DNA from 3 places in the Brevibacillus sp. AY1 genome. Region 1 is predicted to be linked to each of the others. Evidence: predicted binding sites of a transcription regulator. Region 1 holds the regulator's gene; each other region holds the start of a gene.
The links. The regulator LexA, encoded in region 1, represses DNA repair genes until DNA is damaged. The targets are predictions, from matches to a motif close to CGAACATATGTTCG.
Positions count from the first base shown of each region.

Region 2: ruvC (crossover junction endodeoxyribonuclease RuvC) is a predicted target of LexA. The motif match lies at 1,538-1,551, and genes of this name have one in related genera.
Region 3: uvrB (excinuclease ABC subunit UvrB) is a predicted target of LexA. The motif match lies at 1,355-1,368, and genes of this name have one in related genera.

Region 1 covers NZ_JAFLPN010000021.1:32,121-35,398, forward strand. The annotation lists gene JZI27_RS16365 (LysE family translocator) at 1-599, opposite strand, end outside; gene JZI27_RS16370 (DUF456 domain-containing protein) at 824-1,306, shown strand; gene lexA (transcriptional repressor LexA) at 1,474-2,097, opposite strand; gene yneA (cell division suppressor protein YneA) at 2,286-2,669, shown strand; gene JZI27_RS16385 (DUF896 domain-containing protein) at 2,746-2,943, shown strand; gene crcB (fluoride efflux transporter CrcB) at 3,054-3,278, shown strand, end outside.
Region 2 covers NZ_JAFLPN010000001.1:19,532-22,809, forward strand. The annotation lists gene JZI27_RS00105 (BofC C-terminal domain-containing protein) at 1-414, shown strand, start outside; gene JZI27_RS00110 (hypothetical protein) at 464-697, opposite strand; gene JZI27_RS00115 (hypothetical protein) at 714-1,127, opposite strand; gene JZI27_RS00120 (hypothetical protein) at 1,258-1,449, shown strand; gene ruvC (crossover junction endodeoxyribonuclease RuvC) at 1,620-2,120, shown strand; gene ruvA (Holliday junction branch migration protein RuvA) at 2,117-2,734, shown strand; gene ruvB (Holliday junction branch migration DNA helicase RuvB) at 2,739-3,278, shown strand, end outside.
Region 3 covers NZ_JAFLPN010000017.1:62,291-65,568, forward strand. The annotation lists gene JZI27_RS14740 (hypothetical protein) at 1-297, shown strand, start outside; gene JZI27_RS14745 (flagellar hook assembly protein FlgD) at 367-1,266, opposite strand; gene uvrB (excinuclease ABC subunit UvrB) at 1,447-3,278, shown strand, end outside.

The DNA of each region.
Region 1 (3,278 bases):
TAAATAAAGCCGACAATTTTGTTCTTCCAAGGGCCAAGCCATTTGATTTTTTTGACCAAAACGCCAAGTGGGCGGATACTGCATGCGATGAGGGATGTATACAGCACACTAAGTCCGACGAAGATCAGACCTAAAACCATGAACTGGATAAAGGATGCTCCGCGCTCCGGATGAACAAACTGTGGGATGAAGGCCAGAAAGAATAATGCTGTTTTCGGATTAAGGACCTCTGCTACGATTGCCTGCCAGTAGGCTTTAAAAGATGTGACATCCTTCGTACCGGAGTCAGAGACTTCCTGATTGTCATCCTGCGGCTTCTCCATGATCGCGCGAATTCCCAGATAACATAAGTAAATGACCCCGGCATACTTGACGATGTTGAATGCAAGTGCTGAGTGCATCAGGATCGCGGACAGTCCCAATGCAGCAAAGAGCGTATGGATCAAATCGCCTGTGGCAATGCCCAGTCCAGCCAGAATGCCAGCTCTACGTCCACCCTGCACGGTACGAGTGATCGTAAGCAGCACAGCAGGGCCAGGGATTAAGAATAGGCCTATCACGAACGCGATGAATGTTCCCAATGTTGAAAGCTCAAACATGTTGATCTCCCCCAAAAAACGACTCTCGTTTTATGTTCTGAATCTATTTTTGCAGATGTAAAAGGAAATAATGAACCATTATCCCATGAAAACCACAGAATCCTAAGTGGTATTATCGCATAGGGCTTCCATAATAAATAGATGTTCTTTTTCTAGAAGCAGGCACAACATGCAACGAAGAAGAGGGTTGGTTCGTATACCACTAGAAGAAAGGAGTGCAATTCATGGAGATACTGCTGTGGGTTATCATCGTGGCTCTCTTCCTATTAAGCATCGCTGGAATATTCTTGCCTGTGCTTCCTGATACGGTGCTGTTGTGGGGAGGATTTTTACTTTACCACTTTTTTGTGGCGGGACCTGGAGAGGGATTGCCAGCATCCTTCTGGTGGGGCATGGTAGTGTTAAGTATACTGATGTATGGTGCGGATCTTTTGACCAATATGTATTTTGTCAAACGATACGGTGGATCGAAGTGGTCGTCGTTCGCTGCCGTTGTAGGGATCATTCTGGGGATCTTTATCTTTCCGCCATTTGGGATGATCATATTGCCGTTTGTACTGGTAGTTGTTGTGGAGCTTTTGCAAAATCAGCCTATTGAGCGAGCAGTAAAGGCAGGAGTGGGATCCCTAATCGGATTTCTCAGCAGTGCGGTAGTGAAAGTGGTCATTCAAATTGCAATGATCATCTGGTTTTTCCTCGCGATCTGAGGATGCAAATCGAATGGAGGAAAGCAAAAAGACAGCCGAGGCTGTCTTTTTTGTACGATCGGAAAGTTTAAGTGCGCTAAAGCGCTAAAAAGATTAGCGGAAGATAGTATAAGTGCAACTAAGGCTCCGCCAAAAGCTTGGCCGTAGCCAAGTTTTCTAATGTGAAATTAATGCATCAATCGATAGACACCGATCACTTTGCCCAAGATAGTTACAGTGTCCAGGATGATCGGTTCCATCGTCGAGTTTTCCGGTTGCAGGCGGAAGTGATTTTTTTCTTTGAAGAATCGCTTTACAGTCGCTTCGTCTTCTTCGGTCATAGCAACAACGATATCGCCATTGTTCGCAACACTTTGCTGGCGAACAATCACATAATCGCCGTCCAGAATACCCGCTTCAATCATACTGTTACCAGAGACTCGCAGCATATAGACCTTGTCCGCTGTGACGATGCTCTCTGGAAGTGGAAAATACTCTTCCACCTCTTCGATCGCAGTAATTGGCTGACCAGCCGTAACTTTACCGATGACAGGAACACGAACCACAAAATCTTCAAAATCGTCTTGAAAGCGATCCTCTTCGGACAATAATTCAATCGCCCTTGGCTTGGTAGGGTCGCGACGGATGAGGCCCTTTTTTTCCAGTCGTGCCAAATGGCCGTGTACAGTGGAGCTGGAGGCTAGTCCGACAGCTTCGCCAATTTCGCGGACAGACGGCGGATACCCTTTTTCACGAACTTCCTTGCGAATGAAGTCGATGATGGCTTGTTGCCGATTGGATAGTTTTGACATGAAAACACCTCTGTTTTCTCGAACATGTTTTCTATATTGTACCATGGGATCTTGCGTTCGACAAACATAAGTTCGACTTTTTTCTCGATTTGCTAGAAAAAGTTTGTCAAATGCGCTTGACATGAACAAGTGTTCGCATTTATGATGAGATCAAGAAAACAGAACGTACGTTTGCAGGAGGGTTAATCATGCATGCTACTCATTTACATAACCGATTTGCCAAAAAGGAAGTACGCCGAGTGCGATTTGGTGTTACGAGAGGACAGGCTATTCTCTTTCTCATCACTTTTTCTCTCTTTTTTTACTTGTTGACCGAACTGGTGTTTGTTTCGGTGGCAGAAGGCTCTGCAGGAAAAGAAAATGAAGCGGTAGTTGCGAGCGCTCCTTCTCTCATAGTACAAGAGGTGACAGTACGTGAGGGGGACAGCCTGTGGAAGCTGTCAGTACGATATCAGGAAGAAGCGAACATGGATGTGCAGCGATTAGTAGAAGAGATCAAGGTCATCAATGAACTGGAAGATGTCGTGATCTATCCAGGCCAGACCTTGCTGATTCCGATCCCTCAATCTTAGACGGCTCTTAGATTTGCGCTGGATAGGCTGTGTGGTATAATAGAGCGGCATACCTGCAAAGTGGGAGGAACCAGCGGTGGTAACTGACGCAGAAATCAAACGTATTAACGAGCTTTCCAAAAAATCTCGCGAAGTGGGATTGTCGGATGAAGAGAAAAGCGAGCAAAAAGCACTTCGCCAAAAATATATCGACGCTGTTAAGCTTTCGTTGCGAGCTAATTTGGATTCCATTCGTTACGTAGAAGACCTTGAAGAAAACGGTCCAAAACAGTAAGATAACAGATACCGATATTCAACAGACATCCACGCATGAGGCTTGGGTGTCTTTTTCTATGAATAATGGATCGGGCAAGGTTGTGATTCTTCACGAATGGAGGAGAAGCAATGGGGTGGCTAGCAGTAGCGGTTGGCGGTGCCGTCGGTTCGTTGTTGCGTTACGCACTGTCATTGGTGGCCAATCAACCCGGTTGGCCGTATGGAACTTGGATCGTAAACATCGTTGGATCATTTTGTATAGGCGTATTTGCGGTCTGGGGAAAGGAACGGGGAGTGCTTTCTCCGGAATTGTACCTCTTGTTCGCAACTGGCTTGATGGGAGGGTTTACGACG
Region 2 (3,278 bases), on a different contig from region 1:
TACGGATTGGTCCTCACACGCACGTATTTGTGTGGAGTAAGGGATGAGGAACATAAACCCGTCTCTTTGGATCGGCTGCCGGATGTGATGGTTGATTACAAGGGCTGGGAAATCGTTTCGGCTGATGCGTCAAAATTGATCCTGTTAAAACGGGAGCATGATCTGTCGCCTGCATGCAAGGAAAACGGTCACTTTGGGATCAATGAAGACGGAATGCTGACTTTGTTCCACGGTCTTCCCAAGGAGCAAGAAGTGGTCCAAGCCTTCTATCGAATCAACACGGCAAAAATGGAGGCAAGCTTATCGAAGGAAGAGGTCGACAATCTGAAGCGAGGTATTCGCATCCGAGATCTGGCGGAATACAACAGCGTTTTGTCTACGTATGGAGAATTTCAGCTAAGTGAAGAAGAATAAAAAGGGCTGCCCAGGCTGGACAGCCTTTTTGGTTTGTGTTGATACAGGGTTATTCCATTTCGACATGAACGATTTGCCAACGTTCCCAAGGTGCCCGACGGTGCAGGAGAAAGAGCCAATGACCTGATTTATCTCGACCGGATTGCGCTACGTAATCAACAGGAACTGAAATGGCGACGAAAGAGAGGCCTTCTGCCGCAGCAGGCGCGATTTCCTTCGGACGCTTGATCGATTTCACGTAGAGGAGAGCTTCGGGCAGAGACGCTTCACCAGAAGTCGTCATCCGAAGCGTGTGCTCATCATGCTCGTTCAGTGAGGTAAGAAAATAGGGGATTTCCAAAGTGAGCTTGTTCTACGATTTGAACGTACTGCTCGATCTGGTGCTTGACCTGATCCGGGATGATGAGCATGGTTTTTCGCTCGGCATCAAACAACCGTCCATCATGATCGTATAGATAAGTACGATGGTGCATGGTCATTGAGGCGCGAATCCAGTGTGGATGAAAGGCAGTCTTCACAGGCCTGGCGCGTAAAACCTGCTTTGTAAAAGTCTTGTCCGCATGAAAAGTGATACTCGATAAAAAGGAAGACTGGGGCGATACGAAAATGGTGATGGTGACATCCAGTACCGAGTTAGCCTTCGCGATGGGTGCAACCGGCAACACCCAAAGAAACATACAGAGCAAGAAAAGTACTCGTGCCACGATACGCAACGGGCATCACCTCCACTCCGTAGTCTGCGCTGATTATAGTAGGCGAATAGCTGCAAATCTTGCCAACATAAGCGAATGCGGGTTACGCCATACTGATTTCATACGGCGGTCTAAGGAGGGTACTTTTCGCATGGGTTCAATGCCGAGAGGAAGCTACAAGGACCAGTTCCACCAGCGTTTGTACGTCCAGCTCAACCAAGGTCACAACAAGCTTGATTATCGCCGAATCAATCTGATTCGCGATGAGATGCGAGACAATGTGGACGATTATGCACACATGCTGCATGATGAGGCTGATCAGCTTGGAATGAACAAACACTAGGTGACGCCGTACAACCCGCTCTTTACGAGGAGCGGGGTTTTCTTTTTCCTCCTACATCCTGGATGTGGAGACCCGTGGATATCTTATGGAAATACACGTTCGCTTTTGCAGTGCTTTGTGATACAGTAGATAAAGAATCTTTGCATCTTTTGCACGTTGGAGAGTGGGCTATGCGTATTTTAGGAATTGACCCGGGGATTGCCATTGTCGGCTTTGGCGTGGTGGATAAAGAGGGAAGCCAGCTTCGCCCCGTGCAATATGGCAGTATCCAGACGGAGGCAGGATTGCCTGTGCCGCTTCGACTGAAACAGATCTTCGAGGCGATGCAAAGTCTGCTCGAGACGTACCGTCCGGATGAAGTGTCTGTGGAAAAGCTATTCTTTAATAAAAATGTGACGACAGCTTTTACAGTCGGCCAGGCGAGAGGTGTCATTTTGCTTGCCTCCGAGATGGCGGGAGTGCCTGTCTATGAATATACCCCCATGCAAGTCAAGCAAGCAGTGACCGGCTACGGTGGAGCAGAGAAAAAACAGATACAGGAAATGACCAAGCTCTTGCTTCGGCTCAAGGAAGTGCCAAAGCCTGACGATGTAGCGGACGCATTGGGAATTGCCATTACCCATGCACAATTCCGCGCTTTCATTTCGATTTCGGAAGGGGTTCGCCGATGATTGATTTCGTAGAAGGCACGTTGTGCTATCTGGATTCAGAATACATAGTGGTGGAGGCAAACGGGATTGGTTATCGGATCTTCTGTCCCAATCCTTATCAATTTGTTCGTTTCGAAGGGAGCAGGACTCGGCTTCATACCCATCATCATGTTCGGGAAGACGCTATCCTGCTCTACGGCTTTGCCAGCCGTGACGAACGTGACTTGTTTCGCAAGCTGCTTGACGTCACCGGGATTGGTCCAAAAGGCGCACTGGCCATCCTAGCGGCAGCGACCCCAGAGCAAATCGTCATGGCAGTTCAACAAGAAAACGTCACCTATTTAACGAAGTTTCCGGGTATCGGCAAAAAGACGGCACAGCGCATGATCTTGGATCTGAAGGACAAGTTAGTAGGCTATACACCTTCCGCGTTCTTAGACGTTGCAGCTGGAGAGCTGGCGCAAGGGGAAAAGGCAGTGTCGGCACTGAACGAAGCGCTCGATGCGCTGACTTCTCTCGGCTATTCAGACACAGAGCTGCAAAAAATAAGAAACGCGCTATCTGAAAAAGCAAAGGGTGGCGATGGCGTAGAGTCGCTCATCAAGCAAGGGCTGGCTTTGCTCATGAGGGGGTAGAATCATGGATGAGCGGATCATTACGACGCATATGAACTGGGAAGAGGATGCGGCGGAGCTGAGCCTTCGTCCGCGTTATCTAAATGAGTATATCGGTCAGCAGCAGGTAAAGGAAAACCTGAAGATCTTTATTGAAGCGGCCAAAATGCGCAAAGAGTCGTTGGATCACGTGCTGTTGTACGGGCCACCAGGACTGGGAAAAACCACGCTGTCGCAAATCATCGCCAACGAAATGGGCGCCAACATCCGCACCACGTCGGGACCAGCTATCGAAAGGCCAGGAGATCTGGCAGCCATCCTGACCAATCTGCAAGAAGGGGACGTTCTGTTTATCGATGAGATTCACAGGCTCAACCGCAGTGTAGAAGAAGTGCTCTATCCAGCGATGGAGGATTTTGCGCTGGACATCATCATTGGCAAGGGGCCGAGTGCACGCAGTGTCCGACTGGATTTGCCGCCTTTTACGCTGGTGGGGGCAACGACCCGGGCAGGGATGCTGTCTGCACCGCTTCGAGATCGATTTGGCGTCGTCAATCGATTGGAG
Region 3 (3,278 bases), on a different contig from region 1:
GGCATGACCGGTGCAATCGAGGAGTTCACCGTGAATCGCCCGAGTGATATGGTATTCCAGCAAGCCTCCAAATCCATTCCTCAGCAGGCTGCCGTCAATCAGTTGCTGAAGTCGTATCCATTGGAGCTGACTTACGTCCAAATGACCCATCCAGAAACAGGAGCTGTCACCTGGAAGCTGGCTTACGACTTGTCGTTCCGCCAAACAAAGGCCCATTGCTTCTGCGGTGGAGAACAGAAGATGGATGCAACCATTCAGGTAGATGCTTTGACAGGCAAGGTTACTGTCAAGGAATAACCTTTCAAACGTTTTTACAGAAAGAGAAATCCGCACTCACCAACGATCGGTGGAGTGCGGATTTTGCTTTTAGGCTTGTGCTTCGTAGCCGGTAATTTGCTGAAGTGACACTTTTTTGCCGTCTTCCAGCACGAATTCGATCAGTCCATTCTTCATGCTGACAGCCTGGATGATGCCCGACACCTCTTCGGAAGAGGTGGTACCGTCTGTGTTGGTAGTCGATTGGTTGTAGGTGACGAAGAATCCGATCATTTGGGCGTATTGCAGCGAGCTGCTCATGGCTTGGTTATCCGGGTTTACGGACATGCCCGTGATTTCATCCAGTTTGACGGTGGCGCCGTTATCCAATTGGAATTGAGCCACGCCGTTTTTCATCGAGAAGCCGGTGATGACGCCGTCCTTTATGACCTCAACAGGCTCGCTTCCTTCCACTTGCGTAGTGGTTTTGTAGGAAACGGTGCTGCCGATCATTTCCATGAACTTCACACTGCTGTCGATTGCATTTCCGGCCATGCCCTGGGATTCCAGTCCTTTAATGTCGGTGAGAGGAATCGGAGTGGTTTCTCCGGCAAGACGGAAGTAGATCTTGTTATTATCCATGTAGACGGCTTCGATGTTGCCTTCCTTGGTCTCGGTGGAAGTTTCACCGGTTACAGGATCTGCGGTCGTCAGGGTGTAGGTGGCGGTGCGTCCAACCAGCTGCTCGTATTTCTCCAACGTGAGCATGCTGTTGTTGGATTGCTCCATCAGCGTTGCCATCTTGGTGATTTTTTCGACCATGGTCATCATGCTGGTCTGTTGGATGAACTGCGAGTTGTCCATCGGAGACATCGGATCCTGATGCTTCAACTGCTCCAGTAAAAGCTTCATGAAGGCATTGTTGTCAAGCTCTGTGGAGAACTCCTTTTTGCCTTGATAGCTCATATGGGGTTGTATATAAGGGTTGTTTTTTACGGTATTGTCAGACATAACGATCCTCCCTGAAATTGGCGGGTCTTGTGAGGACATAAATATGATTTCATTATTACTATCGGAAAATCAGGATGAAGTGTGAAGACAAACGTTTGTTCGAATTTCCGGCTTAACATCCCCGGAATTGTGTTATAATGGAAATGAGAAAAGATAGGCAACGAGGAGATGAACGAGGGAATGGATCGTTTTGAATTGGTATCGGAGTATCAGCCATCCGGTGACCAGCCTACTGCCATTGCCGAGCTGGTCGAGGGCGTACGGGCAGGCAAGCGACACCAGACTTTGCTGGGGGCGACGGGTACGGGAAAAACATTCACAGCGGCCCAGGTGATTGCCCAGGTGAACAAACCGACACTGGTCATGGCGCACAACAAAACACTGGCAGCCCAGCTATGTGCGGAGTTCAAGGAATTTTTCCCCAACAACGCTGTGGAATATTTCGTCAGCTACTACGACTACTATCAACCAGAAGCGTACATTCCCCAATCGGATACTTATATTGAAAAAGATTCCAGTGTGAACGAGGAGATCGATAAGCTGCGTCACTCAGCTACCAGCTCTCTGTTTGAGCGTCGCGATGTGATTATTGTTGCCTCTGTTTCCTGCATTTACGGTTTGGGTTCTCCTGAAGAGTACAGAGAGCTGCTGCTCTCGCTACGGGTCGGAATGGAAAAGGGACGCGACGAAATCCTGCATCGTTTGGTAGACATTCAGTACACGCGCAACGATATCAACTTTGTTCGAGGAACCTTTCGCGTGCGTGGAGATGTTGTGGAGATTTTTCCTGCGTCACATGGAGAGCAGGCGATTCGTGTTGAATTTTTTGGTGATGAGATTGAGCGAATCACTTCGATCGATGTCCTAACCGGGGAAATTCTGGGACAGCGTGATCATGTTGCTATTTTCCCGGCTTCTCACTATGTCACGCGCAGTGAAAAACTGAAGTTGGCTGTGGCAAACATCGAGGCTGAACTGGAGGAGCGACTGGCAGAGTTTCGTGAAGCAGGCAAGCTGCTGGAGGCACAGCGGTTGGAACAGCGTACGCGCTACGACATCGAGATGATGATGGAGATGGGCTTTTGCTCCGGTATTGAAAACTATTCGCGCCATCTTACCGGACTCCCTCCAGGCCATGCGCCTTACACGTTGATGGACTACTTCCCAGAGGATTACCTGGTGTTGATCGACGAGTCGCACATCAGTTTGCCGCAGGTGCGTGGGATGTACAATGGCGACCGTGCGCGCAAGGATGTCTTGGTGGAGCACGGCTTCCGCCTTCCGTCTGCCAGGGACAACCGACCGTTGAAGTTCGCTGAATTTGAAGAAAAGGTACCGCAGGCGATCTATATCTCCGCAACACCTGGCCCCTATGAGCTGGAGCATACCCCGAAAGTGGTAGAGCAGGTGATCCGTCCGACAGGGCTGGTCGACCCGACGATATCGGTTCGTCCGATCAAAGGACAGATTGACGATTTGATCGGTGAAATTCAGGCGACGATTGCCAAAGACGAACGGGTACTGGTCACGACGTTGACGAAGAAAATGTCGGAGGATCTGACTGATTACTTGAAGGAAATCGGTATCAAGGTGCGCTATTTGCACTCGGATATCAAGACCATCGAGCGGATGCAGATTTTGCGTTCGTTGCGCTTGGGTGAGTTCGATGTGCTGGTGGGGATCAACCTGCTGCGTGAGGGTCTTGATCTGCCAGAGGTTTCACTGGTTGCGATTCTCGATGCGGATAAAGAGGGCTTCCTGCGCAACGAGCGTTCGCTGATCCAGACGATTGGACGTGCGGCACGCAACTCGGAAGGACGCGTCATCATGTATGCAGACAAGATGACGGATTCCATGACAGCCGCGATCCGCGAGACGGAGCGCCGTCGCGAGATTCAAATGGCGTACAATGAAAAGAATGGCATCACGCCGCAGACGGTGAAGAAAGCTGTACGAGACGTGATTGAAGCTACAAAGGTAGCGGAAGAAAAAGCCGACTATCTGCCACATGC